2 regions of the Paenarthrobacter sp. TRD_SC_7 genome follow, and region 2 is predicted to be linked to the other one. Evidence: riboswitches for the same ligand, from Rfam matches in the RefSeq annotation. Region 2 holds a riboswitch; the other holds the start of a gene.
The links. A riboswitch is a leader RNA that binds a small molecule or an ion and turns the genes downstream of it on or off. The one in region 2 is predicted to bind cyclic di-AMP.
Positions count from the first base shown of each region.

Region 1: linked by a shared signal. The riboswitch ahead of AC0J5Z_RS19940 (aggregation-promoting factor C-terminal-like domain-containing protein) and the one ahead of AC0J5Z_RS18600 (M23 family metallopeptidase) in region 2 are both predicted to bind cyclic di-AMP.

Region 1 covers NZ_CM149587.1:4,203,205-4,210,658, reverse strand. The annotation lists gene AC0J5Z_RS19975 (winged helix DNA-binding domain-containing protein) at 1-662, shown strand, start outside; gene AC0J5Z_RS19970 (VOC family protein) at 681-1,061, opposite strand; gene AC0J5Z_RS19965 (nucleoside deaminase) at 1,090-1,623, opposite strand; gene upp (uracil phosphoribosyltransferase) at 1,646-2,281, shown strand; gene AC0J5Z_RS19955 (VOC family protein) at 2,328-2,705, shown strand; gene AC0J5Z_RS19950 (HAD-IA family hydrolase) at 2,751-3,437, shown strand; gene AC0J5Z_RS19945 (pyridoxal phosphate-dependent decarboxylase family protein) at 3,489-4,880, shown strand; gene AC0J5Z_RS19940 (aggregation-promoting factor C-terminal-like domain-containing protein) at 4,997-5,836, opposite strand; cyclic di-AMP (ydaO/yuaA leader) riboswitch at 5,840-6,000, opposite strand; gene AC0J5Z_RS19935 (sensor histidine kinase) at 6,134-7,454, opposite strand, start outside.
Region 2 covers NZ_CM149587.1:3,908,670-3,916,123, forward strand. The annotation lists gene AC0J5Z_RS18585 (HNH endonuclease) at 1-89, opposite strand, end outside; gene AC0J5Z_RS18590 (NlpC/P60 family protein) at 637-1,434, opposite strand; gene AC0J5Z_RS18595 (C40 family peptidase) at 1,536-2,282, opposite strand; cyclic di-AMP (ydaO/yuaA leader) riboswitch at 2,287-2,448, opposite strand; gene AC0J5Z_RS18600 (M23 family metallopeptidase) at 2,596-3,432, opposite strand; cyclic di-AMP (ydaO/yuaA leader) riboswitch at 3,437-3,648, opposite strand; gene AC0J5Z_RS18605 (iron-dependent transcriptional repressor DtxR) at 3,862-4,557, opposite strand; gene serC (phosphoserine transaminase) at 4,851-5,981, shown strand; gene AC0J5Z_RS18615 (MFS transporter) at 6,048-7,355, opposite strand; gene AC0J5Z_RS18620 (DUF3027 domain-containing protein) at 7,399-7,454, opposite strand, start outside.

The DNA of each region.
Region 1 (7,454 bases), 290 kb from region 2:
GCATCCGCCGCGTCCCCGTCAACGGCCGCCTCGACCAACAGCGCTATGCCTACACCTCTTGGGATCTGCCGCCGGGCAAACTAGACGACGACGGCGCCCGCCGCCTTTTGCTGGAACGGTACCTGCGCTGGACTGGTGGAGCGACGTTCCAGTGGTTCACCGCGTTTACAGTGGCCCAGAGCAAAGCCGCGCTCGGTGGCATCGGGGCAGTGGAGGTGCCCACGGCGAACGGAGAGGTCCTGTGGATGCTGACCGCCGACGTCGAACGTTTGGCCGATTTTGATCAGCCCGGCGACGAGCAGATCCAGCTGCTGGCAGGCACGGACTCATTGGTCCTCCTGCGACGGAATTCGGCCGACATGTTTGCCGACGAGGACAAGGGCAAGAGCGTCCTGGGCTCCACGCTCGCACTCCAAGCCGACCTCCCGGACCACCCGATCCTGGACCGGGGGAGGATCATCGGGCTCTGGCAGTACGATCCCGGCAAGGAAAGGATTGCGGCGTGGACCTTCGCGGAACCCACAGCGGCGGTGAGTCAACGGGTTGGCGAGGTGGTGGCGTGGATTCGCGATGAACTGGGCGATTTCAGGTCGTTTAGCCTGGATTCACCGGCATCACGCCAACTGCGGATTGACGCACTGGACGAGGCAGCCGGACGCTGACGCCTGCAAACAACCCGCTCAGCCCGAACCGTATGGACGGGTGATCGCCTCCAGGAAATGCCCATCGGGGTCACAGAAGTAGATCCCCCGGCCGCCGTCGTTGTGGTTGATCTGTTGCGCGCGGGTTCGGGCAGGGTCGGCCCAGTACGGTATGTGTTCCCCGCTGATCCGCAGGAAGACCTGGTCGAAGTCCTCTTCGCTGACGAGGAAGGCGTAGTGCTGCGGTGCGACGTCCCCGTTGGCCTGGAGGAAGTCCAGCGTGACCCCGTTGTCCAACGCCACCGTGACGAACGACCACATGGGTTGCGGCTTCGGAAGCCCAAAGATTCGGGCAAGGAATTCCGCGGAACGGTGCTTGTCCGTTGCGTAGACGATGGTGTGGTTGAAAGAGGCTGACATGGCTTGCTCCCGAGTAGGTACGGCAAAGTCAGACCGGGCGGTGCTCCCCGCCGGCCACCCGATGCGAGGCGAAGAAGTCCCTTAGCAGGATTGCGCATTCCTCCTCGCGGATGCCCGCGTAGACCTCCACCCAGTGGTTGAGGCGGCGCTCGCGGAGGATATCGAACACTGAGCCCACCGCTCCCGCCTTCTCGTCCCACGCGCCAAACACGACGCGGGGAATACGGGCCAGGACGATGGCCCCGGCACACATGGCACACGGCTCAAGGGTGACCACCAAAGTACAGTCCTCAAGCCTCCAGCCGTCTCCATCGGCGCCCGCATCGTGAGCGCGCTGACGCAGCGAAGCAGCAGCCTGACGGATGGCGACGACCTCCGCGTGGGCGGTCGGGTCCCCGTGCGCTTCCCGTTCGTTGCGTCCGGAACCCAGCACGCCGCCGTCGGGCCCCAACACGACGGCGCCAATCGGTACGTCGTCAGTTTTCAACGCCAGCCGGGCTTCCTCCAGGGCAAGGCCCATCCAGGCCATGTGTTCTGCGTGATACGGCTCGGTGGCGCTCATGTCTCAATGATAGTTTTGGGGGATGCGCACACTCGTCGTGGACCACCCGCTGGTCGCTCACAAGCTCACCGTTCTGCGGGATAAGAACACCCCTTCACCGGTCTTCCGGCAACTCACTGAAGAACTCGTCACCCTCCTGGCCTATGAAGCCACCCGTGAGGTCAAGACGCAGCCAGTCGAGATCGAGACCCCTGTCACCAAGACCGTGGGCACGGCGTTCACCAAGCCCACTCCGCTGGTGGTCCCCATCCTGCGCGCAGGCCTTGGCATGCTCGAGGGCATGACCAAGTTGGTCCCTACCGCTGAGGTGGGCTTCCTGGGTATGGCCCGCGACGAAGAAACCCTGGACATCATCACTTACGCCGAGCGCCTCCCCGAGGACCTCACCGGCCGCCAGATCTTTGTCCTGGACCCCATGCTCGCCACGGGCGGCACCTTGCGCGAGGCCATCAAGTTCCTCTTCAAGCGCGGCGCGTCGGATGTCACGTGCATCTGCCTGCTGGCCGCTCCGGAGGGATTGTCCAAGTTGGAAGAAGAGCTCTCTGACGCCAATGTGAAGATCGTCCTGGCTTCGATTGACGAGAAGCTCAACGAAAAGTCATACATCGTGCCTGGCCTGGGCGACGCCGGCGACCGCCTCTACGGCGTGGCAGGCTAAGAGAGCCCCCTACCGGTTTTCCATGCGCCCCGTTAGCCTGTGGCGCATGGACTGGAAACTTGAACTGGTGTTTGTCCCTGTGTCCGACGTCGACCGGGCGAAGGATTTCTACGTCAACAAAGTTGGTTTCAACGCCGATTTCGATGAGCGTCCCATGGACGGCATCCGCTTCGTGCAGTTGACACCGCCGGGTTCGGCTTGCTCCATCGCCATCGGCGAGGGCCTCAGCGACGACCCTCCGGGGTCGGCGCCGAGCCTGCAAGTGGTGGTGGCGGACATCAACAAGGCGCACGAGCAACTCAAGGCCAACGGCGTGGACGTCAGCGACGTCGACATCCAGGATTGGGGCCATTTCGTCTACTTCGCCGACCCCGACGGCAACAAGTGGGCGGTGCAGTACCTCCCGCAGCGGCCTAACGGCTAAGTCACACTTCGGCACCACCGCATGAGTGTGAGGCAGGATGGAACCATGAGCCATCCCGCCGAACCTGCCGGCCAACCATCAGTGCTGACCGTCCGTGCCGTCCTCTTCGACATGGACGGCACACTCGTGGATTCAACAGCGATCGTTGAGCAAGTGTGGCTCGAGTTCTCCGAGCGATACGGCTTGGATTTCGATGAGATCCTGCGCACTTCCCACGGCGTCCAGGCCGGCGATACTGTTCGCCGGTATGCTCCCGCTGGCGCTGATTTCGAGGCACTGACGGCCGAGCTCGGCGAGATGGAACGCTCCCGGACCGATGGCGTGATCGCGCTTCCCGGGGCAGAAGCCCTGCTGGCAGGACTGCCTGATGCCGCCATCGCATTGGTCACCTCCGCGGACCGGATCCTTGCCGATATCCGCATGCAGGCGGCCGGGCTTACCATGCCGTCCACAACGGTCACTGCCGAGTCTGTCACCCGCGGCAAGCCGCACCCGGAGGGATACCTGAAGGCGGCGGCGCTGCTGGGAGCCGACCCGGCCGACGTCGTGGTTTTCGAGGATGCGCCTGCCGGGATCGCTGCTGCGCGTGCGGCGGGGATGCGGACCGTTGTGGTGGGCGACGCTGGCGGCGAGCTGGAGCCGGGCATCTGGCGAATCCCGGACTACTCGGCGGTGACCGTCAGTGCTGTGAAGGACGACGACGGCGGTCACCTCCTGACGCTGACCCTTTAGCCCTTTCTGCGCGGTCTGTTCCAAGCCGTGAACCGGGCGTAGGCTGTGCGCATGTCTGCGATGCCGGAGGCGTACGGTGCTGCATTGGAGCGGGCCATGGTCCACGCCGGTGATTGGCTTGCGTCGGTTCCCACCCGTTCTGTCCGCCCTTCGTCCGACGCCGACCAGGTGGCCAAGAGCATCCTGCCGCGTCTCCCCGACGAAGCCACCGATGCTGCGGAGGTGGTGGACGAACTCGCAGCGCTGGCCGAGCCCGGCTTGATGGCTATCCAGTCCGGACGGTTCTTTGGGTGGGTGATGGGCGGTACCCTGCCCGCCGCCATGGCAGCCGATTGGCTTGTCTCCGCCTGGGACCAGAACACCGGGCTCCGGTTCGCCACCCCCGCGGCCGCTGCCATCGAGGAATCTGCCGCCGCCTGGCTTTTGGATCTCCTGCATCTGCCCGCCACCGCCGACGTCGGATTCACCACAGGCGCCACCACCGCCAACTTTGTTGGACTGGCTGCGGGCCGTCAGTACCTGATGGACGAGGCAGGCTGGGACCTTGAGGCGCTTGGCCTCAGTGGCGCACCACGCATCACCACGTTTGCCGGCCGGGAACGCCATGCCGCAGTGGATCTTGCGTTGCGGTACCTCGGATTGGGTGCATGCGTCCCTGTAGACGCCGATGACGAAGGACGGATCCTTCCCGATGCGCTGGCCGATGCCATGGATCAGCAGCCCGGCCCGTCGTTGGTCTGCCTGCAGGCGGGCAATCTGCACTCCGGCGCATTCGATCCCATGGAGGGAGCAATAGCTGTGGCCCACGATCGCGGGGCGTGGGTGCACGTGGATGGCGCATTTGGTTTGTGGGCCGCGGTGAGCCCGAAGCTGCGAGGCCGGCTGGCAGGTGTGGAGGACGCGGATTCGTGGGCAACCGACGCCCATAAAACCCTTAACGTCCCCTACGACTGTGGGCTGGCAATCGTTGCCCGCCCGGAAGTCCTGAGGCGTGCCTTCAGTGTCCACACGAGTTACCTCATTGCCACGGATGCCGGGCCTGGGGATCCCTTCGAGAAAGTTCCGGAGATGTCCCGCCGCGCCCGGGGCATTCCGGTCTGGGCCGCACTCAGGCAGCTGGGCCGGGACGGCGTGATTTCCATGGTTGAGCGCCTGGCAGCAAATGCCCGTGCTTTGGCTGAGGGCCTCGCCGCGATCCCCGGTGTGGAAGTCCTCAACGACGTCGTGTTCACGCAAGTTTCGGTGAGCTTCGGCAGTGACGATCGCACACACCGCATCACCCAGCGGCTCATGGCTGAGGGAGCGGTATGGATGTCCGGTTCGGCGTGGCGGGGCCGGGAGATTTTGCGGATCTCCGTGAGCAATTGGACCACGGACGCAGGCGATGTCGCCGCCTCCATCGCAGCCGTGCGGGGTGCGGTGGAGGCCGAACCGGAGACGTAGCGTTCTTCGGCGGCGGACCCATGGTGAAACGGCAAAGCCGCGCCCGTTGCCGCCATCCGCTCCAGTGGGTACTGGTGCGAACGGCGGCAACGGGCGCGGCAATCAAGCAGTCCGGCTTAGTACCAGTTGTTGGCCAAGTGGAAGCCCAGAGCGGCGGACGGGGATCCGTAGCGCTCCTTGATGTAGTTCAGGCCCCACTTGATCTGGGTCTGGTAGTTGGTTTCCCAGTCAGGACCAACGGTAGCCATCTTGGAAGCAGGCAGGGACTGGACGATGCCGTAGGCGCCGCTGGAAGCGTTCATCGCCGTGGTCTTCCAGTTCGATTCCTTCTCCCACAGCGTGTTCAGGGCAGTCATCTCGCCCGGGCCCCAGCCGTAGTTGCCAAGGATGCTCAGTGCGTACGCCTTGGCAGCAGCGGGGTCGTCTACAGCTTTCGGAGCTGCGGCAGCTGCTGCGGCTTCCGCGGCGGCAGCGGCAGCAGCGGCGTCGGCAGCTTGCTTGGCAGCAGCGTCGGCAGCAGCCTTCTCAGCTGCGGCTTGGGCTGCTGCCTGATCAGCGGCAGCCTTTTCGGCCGCGGCCTGCGCGGCTGCTGCCTGATCAGCGGCAGCCTTCTCAGCAGCTGCCTTGTCCGCAGCGGCCCTGTCGGCTGCGCCCTTTTTGGCGGCAGCATTCAGGGAAGCGGAGATCTCAGCCGACTTGTTGGCGTTGACCTGGGCGCTGGCCTGGGTTCCGGCTACGCGGCTCGCCTCGGGGAGGGTCAATGCGGCGTTTGCGGCAGTTCCGAGCGATGCAACGCCCAGTGCAGCTGCCACGACACCGGCTACTACGGACATGCGGTGGCCGGACTTACCCTGGCGGGCTGCGTTCTTGAGGACGGACTGCGACTTGGTGAGCGGTGCGTTGTGTTCGTCGCGGTGACGCGCGGAAGGGCGCGTCTGATCGTTAAATTCAGACATGTGATTACCTCTCAGCGCCTGCGGAGTTAGCTGTCGGGTTCGGATGAGGTCATCCGGCCGCGCATCATGCTGCGGCTTCACCCCAAGGGCCGGCCAAAAAGGCCTGGCCCGGAGACTCTGGGTCCCCCGTCTCTGCCTCGGAGAAAGAACGGACTCCGGGAAGTGGCAGAGCTCGGCGCATCCCGGATGTGGGCCTGCTAGGGACGACCCACCCTTTCGACGGTACAGGAGGTTTCCGCAGAAGTCACATTTAGGTAACAGAGATCACGACGCCGGTGAGTCGCCTTGCTCAATTCGTTACGGACCCTCGCTGCTGACGGTGGGGAGTCGCAGGGCGAATTCCGTGTGTCCCGGCCGTGAGGTCATTTCCACGCTGCCGCCATGCGCTGAAACGATGGATTCAACGATAGACAAGCCGAGTCCGGAGGTGCCCTCAGACCCCGATCTTGCGGCATCAGCACGGGCAAACCGGGAGAAGATCCGGCCTTGGAAATCTTCAGGGATGCCGGGCCCGTTGTCCGTCACGGTGACCACCGCGCTGCCGTCTGCGGAGAGCATGACGCCGGTGACCACAGTCGTGCCCGGGTTGGTGTGCTTTCGGGCGTTGGACAGCAAATTGGCCAGCACCTGGTGAAGTTGGGTGGCATCGCCGCGAACGGTGATGGGCTCATCGGGCAGCTGGAGCTGCCAGATGTGGTCCGGAGCCATGACCTTCTCGTCGCTGACGGTCTCGATCACCAGATGTGTCAGGTCCACGGGCTCAACCTTCACCGGCTGCCCTTCATCCAGCCTTGCCAGAAGCAGGAGGTCCTCCACCAGGGTGGTCATGCGCTCGGATTGGCTCTGGACGCGCGCCAAGGATTTACGGCCGTCCTCGGTGAAGTTCTCGGTCATCCTCAGCAGCTCCGTGTAGCCGCGGATGGCAGTCAGAGGCGTCCTCAGCTCGTGCGAAGCATCTGCAACGAACTGACGCACTTTGGTTTCGCTTTCCTGCCGGGCTTCGAGGGCGCTGGAGACGTTGTTCAGCATTTGATTCAGGGCATACCCAACGCTGCCCACTTCCGTTCCGGGATGGGAGGCCGACGGCGGTACGCGCACCGCAAGTGCCACGTCGCCGGCGTCGAGAGGCAGGCGCGAAACCTTCGTGGCCACCTCGGAGAGCTGCTCAAGCGGCCGCATGGTGCGGCGGATAATGACTGTGCCTGCCAGACCGATCAAGACCAACCCGCCCAGCGAAACCAGCACCATGGTCCACACCAGCGAGGCCTCGGCACTTTGCTTGTCCGCAAGCGGCAACCCTGTCACGATCACGTCGCCGAAAGCAGTTTCGACTGCCACGAGCCGGTAGTCGCCGTTGGAGAATGATCGGTCAACAGGGCCGTTGTCCCCGGGGAGGGAGAGCAGAACCTGCTCGTCGTCGTCAGAGAGGGCGACGCGGTTGCCTTGGGCGTCGATCAGACCTGAGCTTCGCACGCTGGATCCGTCGATCCTCGCGTTGAGTGTCCCCGCCGCCTGGCCTCTGGCCTCCAGCGGGTCAGGCCTACCTGAGGGGGAGGAGGGAAAGTTCGACGGCGGCCTGCCGAAGCTGTTCGCGCGGCTGGACGCCTGCTCCAACTGC
Region 2 (7,454 bases):
GCTTTCCCAGTCAGCACAAGGACCAGCGCCCGGCGGAATGTTATTACCGCCAGCGGTTCATATCCAGCATTCAGAACGAGTGTGCGCATGCACGTACCTCTTCACGGCCGCACCCGTCAGGGGCACGAGGGCCGGCTGCCCTCTGCATGTACGGGCTGTGGATCGACAACACAAGGGTAAGCACTTATATGCCGTATCAACGAATTTTTCTGTCGTTTCGCGTGCGGTGTCGGCAAGAGTTCATGCGCGGTTAAGGGATGTGGCGGAAATCGGGGCCCCTCTGCGTGTCGCCACCACCTACTTTGAGGGGCAGATCTGGACCGACACACCTTGTTCGCCGCGTGTCGGAAGGCTTTCAGAACCAAAGTGGGTGGCGGCCGCCCGCTTCCACGAGCCAACCACCCGCCAACGTCCGACGGCGGCACCCACCCGAACGCCGTCGTCGAACCCATAGAGCCGCCTCACCTGCTACCGCGACTGACGCCACTCACATTCTCTGGTGCCAACCACACGGGCCGGCGACGCTCGGATGTGGGTGTCGCCAGGCAATTGGTGTGGCGTGGACGAATACGGGTAGCAGTTAAAGCAGAACACCCCGCCGGCCGAAGCCTGCGGGGTGTTCTTGCGCGATGTGGATCAGCCGTTGACGCGGATGAAAACCGGGCCGGAGCCGACGTTGGCGCTGAAAAGTGCCGTGGTGGATCCGTTCCATCCACCGTGCACTGCCTGGCCGTTGCCGACGTAGACAGCGATGTGGGCCTGTCCAGCCAAACCACCGTTGGCGTAGTAGGCGAGGTCGCCGGGCTGGGCTTCTGCTGCACTGACGGTGCGGCCCAGGGAGAGATAGCCGGCGGGCCAGTCGTGGAAGTTGATGCCCACGGCAGCCAGGGAGTTGGTCACCAGCATGGTGCAGTCCTGGGTCACGCCGAGCTGGGCGTAAGCAGCTGCAGCGATTGCTGCGCCGAGGCCGCTGGAAGCCGCCGGGGCTGCCGGAGCGGGGGTTGCGCTGCTGACGGCAACGGTCGCGTTGGCTGCCGGAGCGGCGTTGGCGGTAACCGCCGTTGCCGCTTTGGATTCAACCTTGGCTTCAACCTTGGCCGGAGCTTCTTCCACCACCACGGGAGCCGGGGCTTCCACCGTGGTGACCACGGGGCGCTCGTAGGAGATTGCCACAGTGGAGTCCGCGGCGATGGTGGCCTGGACTACCGACTGCACGTCCAGAGTGGACGTGGACGTGGAGTCACGATCCACGTTGGTGTCGGCAGCGTTGGCGGCGATGCCACTGGTCAGGACCAGGCCTGAAGCTGCGGCAATAACTGCTGCCTGGCGGCCCACGCCACCGGCGTTGTTGCTTACGGCCTTGGCGATGACGGCAAGCGAGCTGGTCTTAGGGGCCTCAGCGCGGTGCCGTGCAATCTTGTTTGCACTGGTCATGATTTTCTCTTTTCGTATCCGAGTGCAGTTGGGGGTGCACGCGGGTAGTGGGCTGGCCAGCATTGGGGGCATGCCGGCCGACCCCGAACCGGATTATTTCTCTAGCGGAGGGTGTAGAACGAGGAGGTGCCGGTGGACGCTACAGAGTGCAGCAGCGTTCCTTGACCGGGGTTCAAAGCGCTGATCATCATGCCGTTGCCGACGTAGATGCCCACGTGGGCTCCGCCGTTCTGCATGACGAGGTCGCCGGGAGCAGGACTGCTGGTGGGCGTCATGGCCGTCCAGGCGTTGACGCGGGGGATGCTGATGCCGGCCTGTGCATAGACCCACTGGGTAAAGCCTGAGCAATCCCAACCGTTGGGTGTGGTTCCGCCCCAAACGTAGGGCGAACCGATGCCGGTGTAAGCAATGGCGGCAAGACCGGAGGCAGCGGCACTGGAAGCCGAATCCTTGGCCTTGGAGGACTTTGCGGAGACTGCTTCGGCGGTTTCTTCGCTGGTGGTGGCCGCTGCACGCTCGGTAACCCGCGCTGCGCGCTGGACTACCTTGGGGGCTGCCTTGGTAGCCACGGTGGGGCTCTCGAAGGAAACGGTTGCTGTTGGCGCTGCGGTGACCACTGCAGTAACAACCAGCTGTTGGGTGCTGGAGGCTTCCGACTTGGAAACGTCGGCGTCTGCTGCTTGTGCCGGTACGCCCACTGTGAGGACGAGGCCTGAGGCTGCTGCCAGGACGGCGGCCTGGCGGCCCACGGTTCCTGCGTTGGATGAAACAGCCTTGGAAAGAGTGTTCAACGGGTTCGTACGAACCGTTTGGGCGCGATGGCGCGCAGGGGTAGTGCGTGATGACACGTAGGTAGCCTCTCCCAATGCCTGCGAGGTGAGCTGTCGGATTCGGATGGGAGTCATCCGGCGGCGCTGCTTCCAAGGAAGCTTTGCGACTTAACCCCAAGGCCTTCTTTCGAAGACCAGAAGTGGTTCCCCCGCCCCTGCCAGACGATTTATGCGAACGGACCTTGAGTGGTGGCAGAGCTAGGCAATCCACTCAAGTGCACCGGCCCCCTAAAAAGCCGATGCGCTCTGTACGCTACAACAGTTGAACGCGAATGTCACATTCAGGTCACGGGGCGTCCCGCGAATGCGAGAGGCAACCATCAACTGGCTTTTAGAGCCAGCCCATGGGGTCTACCACTTCACCGTTGACCTGGACCTCAAAGTGGAGGTGGCAGCCGGTGGAAGCGCCCGTGGTGCCGCTCAGGGCGACGGTATCGCCGCGGTTGACGGTCTGGCCAACCTTGACGGTGAAGGACGAAAGGTGGTTGTACGTGGTCTCGAGGCCGTTGCCGTGGTCCACGACCACGCGGTTGCCTCCGCCGTATTCGTGCCATCCGGCGAAAGTGACCTTGCCGGTGGCTGCCGCGTGCACAGCCGTGCCGCACTGCGCAACGAAGTCCTGGCCGCGGTGGAAATCACCGGCACCACCCGTGAGGGGGCTGATGCGGTAACCAAAAGGGGATGCCGTGGTGAGCGTGTCAAGGGGGCTGGCCATGGTGCCGACGGATGAGGCACGCTGGATGCTCCCGGCCGACTGCGCACTGAGCAACTGCTTCAGCTTCCCGTCGGGGTCGGCTGCAGTAGCCACGGCGGCTCGGCTGAAGTCAATCTTGGCGGACGCGGCGGCGGAGACCTCGGGCTGGCTGCCGGCAGGGGCGGCTACGGCGAGGGCAGACTCAGTCTGGCCTGATTCCGAGGTTGCCATGACGGGACTTGTGGCAGGCAGGCCGACAGTCAAGGCAAGTCCGGTGGCGGCAAGCGCAACACCAGCCTTCTGCCCGACGCCGCTGGCAGCGGCGAAATCGGCAACCTGGCGCAACGGGCTCTTACGGCGGCGCACCTGACGCTCGGTGTCGCGAGGCCGGATCTCCGTTACGACGGTGGCTGGCCGCAGCTCAGCAGCGGGGCCGGACGCGCGGCGGCGGCCCCTGACGTTCTGCGATGTCAAACTCTGTTCCTCTCTCAAAAGCCTGCGAAGTTAGCTGTCGGATTCGGGTCAGAGAGTACAAAGACCCGGTCCGCACGAAGCGCTCACGGCACACAGGTATCCCAAGAGGGACATGTATACGTGGGCACTTCTGCTGCGGACTTCACCCCAAGGCTGCTTCTTTAGACAGCCGCTTGTGGTTCCCCCGCCTCTGCCAGTGGTGGGTAACACACCTGATCCGCTGGCAGAGCTCGGCTCCGGATCAGGTAACGCTTTGGTATCAGCGCTAGTAGATAACTATAGGGGATTAAGGCCTTCGGTAATAAATTCGTTATCAACAGGAACGGGCTGAGCGCAGTGGGCCCTTATCATCAATTCCGGAAAACCGCAGGTCACACGCGCGACGGAGGCGCCAAAGTGAGGTTTGACACGGTACCGGCGCAGCGTCTGTCAGCTGAGCGAGACGAAGACGTGCGCGGCAACTTCAGGAGGCAGTTCCAAGGCGCCTTCGATACCGGGGACCCTGACCGAGATGTACTCGCCGACGCGTTCCAGCGAGACGGTTGCGCCCGGACGGATTCCGCCTTCGTCCAACTGGGTAAGGAGTTCCGGCTCCACCTGTATGGGCTCCGCGAGGCGGCTGACCACCACACGGGAATCGGTAGCATAGCCGTCCATGGCCTGCATCAGGTTGACGTCGAGCCGTGGGAAGGGCTGGCTGGCAAGGCCACCAAGCGCTTCAAGTCCCGGGATCGGGTTGCCATACGGAGACTCCGTAGGGTGCTCCAGGAGCTCGTAGAGCCGGCGCTCCACGCGCTCACTCATGACATGCTCCCAGCGACACGCTTCATCGTGCACGTAGGCCCAGTCCAGCCCGATGACGTCGGCCAGGAGGCGCTCCGCGAGGCGGTGCTTGCGCATGACCTCGGTGGCACGCTTCCGTCCCACTTCAGTCAGTTCCAGGTGGCGGTCGTTGGACACAATCACCAGGCCATCGCGCTCCATGCGTCCAATGGTCTGGGAAACAGTGGGTCCGGAGTGGCGCAATCGCTCGGCGATGCGGGCCCGGAGAGCCACAATGTTTTCTTCTTCAAGCTCCAAAATGGTCCGAAGATACATCTCAGTGGTATCGATCAGATCCGTCATCCAGCTCAGCTCTCCTCGAACGCAGTTCCTTGCGTAATCTCCACCGTACCGCGTCCCTAGCAAGGGCGGACGGTGTGCACCGCCGCCCTATGAACGCCAACCACCAGCCTAGCTTATTTGGAATTACTCTGGATAATTCCGGTCGCATTTGGTTCGTCTGCATTCCACGTGGCGGACTATGACGGCCACAGGTTCCTGCGCCCGGGCCGGGTCAGGCAGAATTGGGGTGTCGAAGGGGCAGTTGATGCCCCCTGCCACGACCCACCTCTAGCCGATACCCATTGGAGCCCTACGTGAGCGACAACAGCATCACCATTCCCGCCGACCTGCTGCCCAAGGACGGACGCTTCGGCGCTGGACCGTCCAAGGTTCGCCCGGAACAGATCGAAGCGTTGTCTGCCGCATCGACCACCATCCTCGGCACCTCCCACCGTCAGGCTCCTGTCAAGAACCTGGTAGGTTCGGTCCGCGAAGGACTCAGCCAGTTCTTCCGCGCTCCTGAAGGCTATGAGGTTGTCCTCGGCGTCGGCGGCTCCACCGCGTTCTGGGACGTGGCTGCGTTTGGCCTGGTTGAGAAGAAGGCTCAGCACCTCTCATTCGGCGAGTTCGGCTCCAAGTTCGCTGCCGCCACCAACAAGGCACCGTTCCTCGACGCTTCCTCCATCATCAAGTCCGAACCCGGCACCCGCCCCGTGGCAGCGGCCGAAGCAGGTGTGGACGTCTACGCTTGGCCCCAGAATGAAACGTCAACGGGCGTGGCCGCTCCTGTAAAGCGCGTCCAAGGTGCCGAAGAAGGATCCCTCGTCCTGGTGGACGCTACCTCCGCAGCCGGCGGACTGGACGTAGACGTCGCCGAGTCGGACGTCTACTACTTCGCCCCCCAAAAGAACTTCGCCTCCGACGGTGGCCTCTGGCTGGGCCTCTTCTCTCCCGCCGCCCTGGAGCGCGCGGCACGGGTCAAGGCCAGCGGCCGCTGGATCCCTGACTTCCTGGACCTGCAGACCGCCATTGACAACTCCAAGCTGAACCAGACGTACAACACTCCCTCACTGTCCACCTTGGTGACCTTGGATGCCCAGGTGCAGTGGCTCAACAGCAACGGCGGCCTGGACTTCGCCAGCAAACGCACGGCAGACTCCGCCAACCGTATCTACTCCTGGGCCGAGGCCTCGGAGTACGCAACGCCTTTCGTCGCCAACGCCGACGACCGCTCCAAGGTCATTGCCACGATCGACTTCGACGACTCCATTGACGCCGCAGCCATTGCCAAGGTCCTGCGGGCCAACGGCGTGGTGGACACCGAGCCTTACCGGAAGCTCGGCCGCAACCAGTTGCGCATTGCCACGTTCGTCGCCATTGAGCCGGACGACGTTTCCGCCCTGCTCGCGAGCATTGACTTCGTGGTGGGCGAGCTGAAGAAGTAGCAACACGGGCCCTGGTCGGCGTCGTGCGGGTAGTCCCCGGACGACGCCGCCGCCGTTTAAGGCGCGCTACCCGCCCTGCTGGCTGGCGCCGTCGTCGTCCGTTTCCGGACGCGTAAGCAGCGACTCCACCCGGAAGTGCCGCAAACCGCGGGCCCGGCGGTCAAAGCGGAGCCGCAGCTGCTTCGCGCGGATGATCCACAGCAAACCCACGACGGCGGTGCTGACGCCGGCAACCGCTGCAACGCCCACGGCCCAGCGAGGGCCACCGACGTTGGCCACCAACCCCACCAACGGCGCACCGATGGGAGTGCCGCCCATGAAAATGGCCATATAGAGGGACATGACCCGCCCTCGCATGACGGCCTCCGTGGTGGATTGTACGTAGCCGTTGGCACTGGTGATCAGGATCAAGGCAAACAGGCCGCAGGGAACCAGGGCCAGCCCGAAGAGCACAGCGTTGGGGGCCAGCGCGGCCAGTGCGCTGGTTATGCCGAAGCCACCGGCTGCCCCGAAAATCAGCCTAAGGCGCGGCCGTCCGCGTCGGGCAGCCAACAGTGCACCCGTCACGGAACCGATGGCCATGACGGAGTTCAACGCTCCGAACGCACCCGCGTCCATCCCGAATTGGGTACCCACCATGGCGGCGATGAACAGGGGGAAGTTGAGCCCGAAAGTGCCCACGATGAAGATTGCCACCAGGACCACCTGGATATCCGGCCTGTTCCTGACGTAGCGCAAACCCTCCCGGATGCGGCCTTTACCCGCCGCCGCTCGGGGCTGGATGCGGAGCGACGATGCGGGAATGAGTTTGAGCGCCCAGAGCATGGCCACAAAGGACACTGTATTGATGAGGAACACCCAGCCGGGGCCTACCACCACCGTCAGCACGCCGGAGACCGCGGGCCCGATCATCCGGGCCACATTAAAAGAGGCGCTGTTGAGGGCCACTGCGTTAGGGAGGTAATCGTCGGTGACGAGTTCGGAGACGAAAGTTTGTCGGACCGGAGCGTCCAGGGCGGTCACGATTCCCAAGAGCAAGGCAAAGAGGTAGACATGCCAGAGTTCGGCGACCCCCAGCAGCACCAGGACGCCCAACCCCGTGCTGAGGAGGGCCATGGCCACCAGTGTGATGAGAAGTAGCTTCCGCCGGCTGTAACGGTCGGCCAGCAGCCCGGCCCACGGAGCGAGGAACAGCTGGGGACCGAGTTGGAGGGCCAAAGTAATGCCCATGGCACCGGCGTCGTGCGCTGTCAGGTGGTCAAAAACCAACCAGTCCTGCGCCGTACGCTGCATCCACGTGCCGATGTTGGAGATCAGCGCACCCAAGAACCAGATGCGGTAGTTGAGGATTCCGAGTGACCTAAAGGTGGACATCAGCGTCCGCCTTCGATGTGGTCACCCCGGGTTTCCGCAACGCTTATTCAGCCCCGGTTTCGTCGTCGTCCCCGGTTTCGTCGTCCGGGTTTTCAGGTT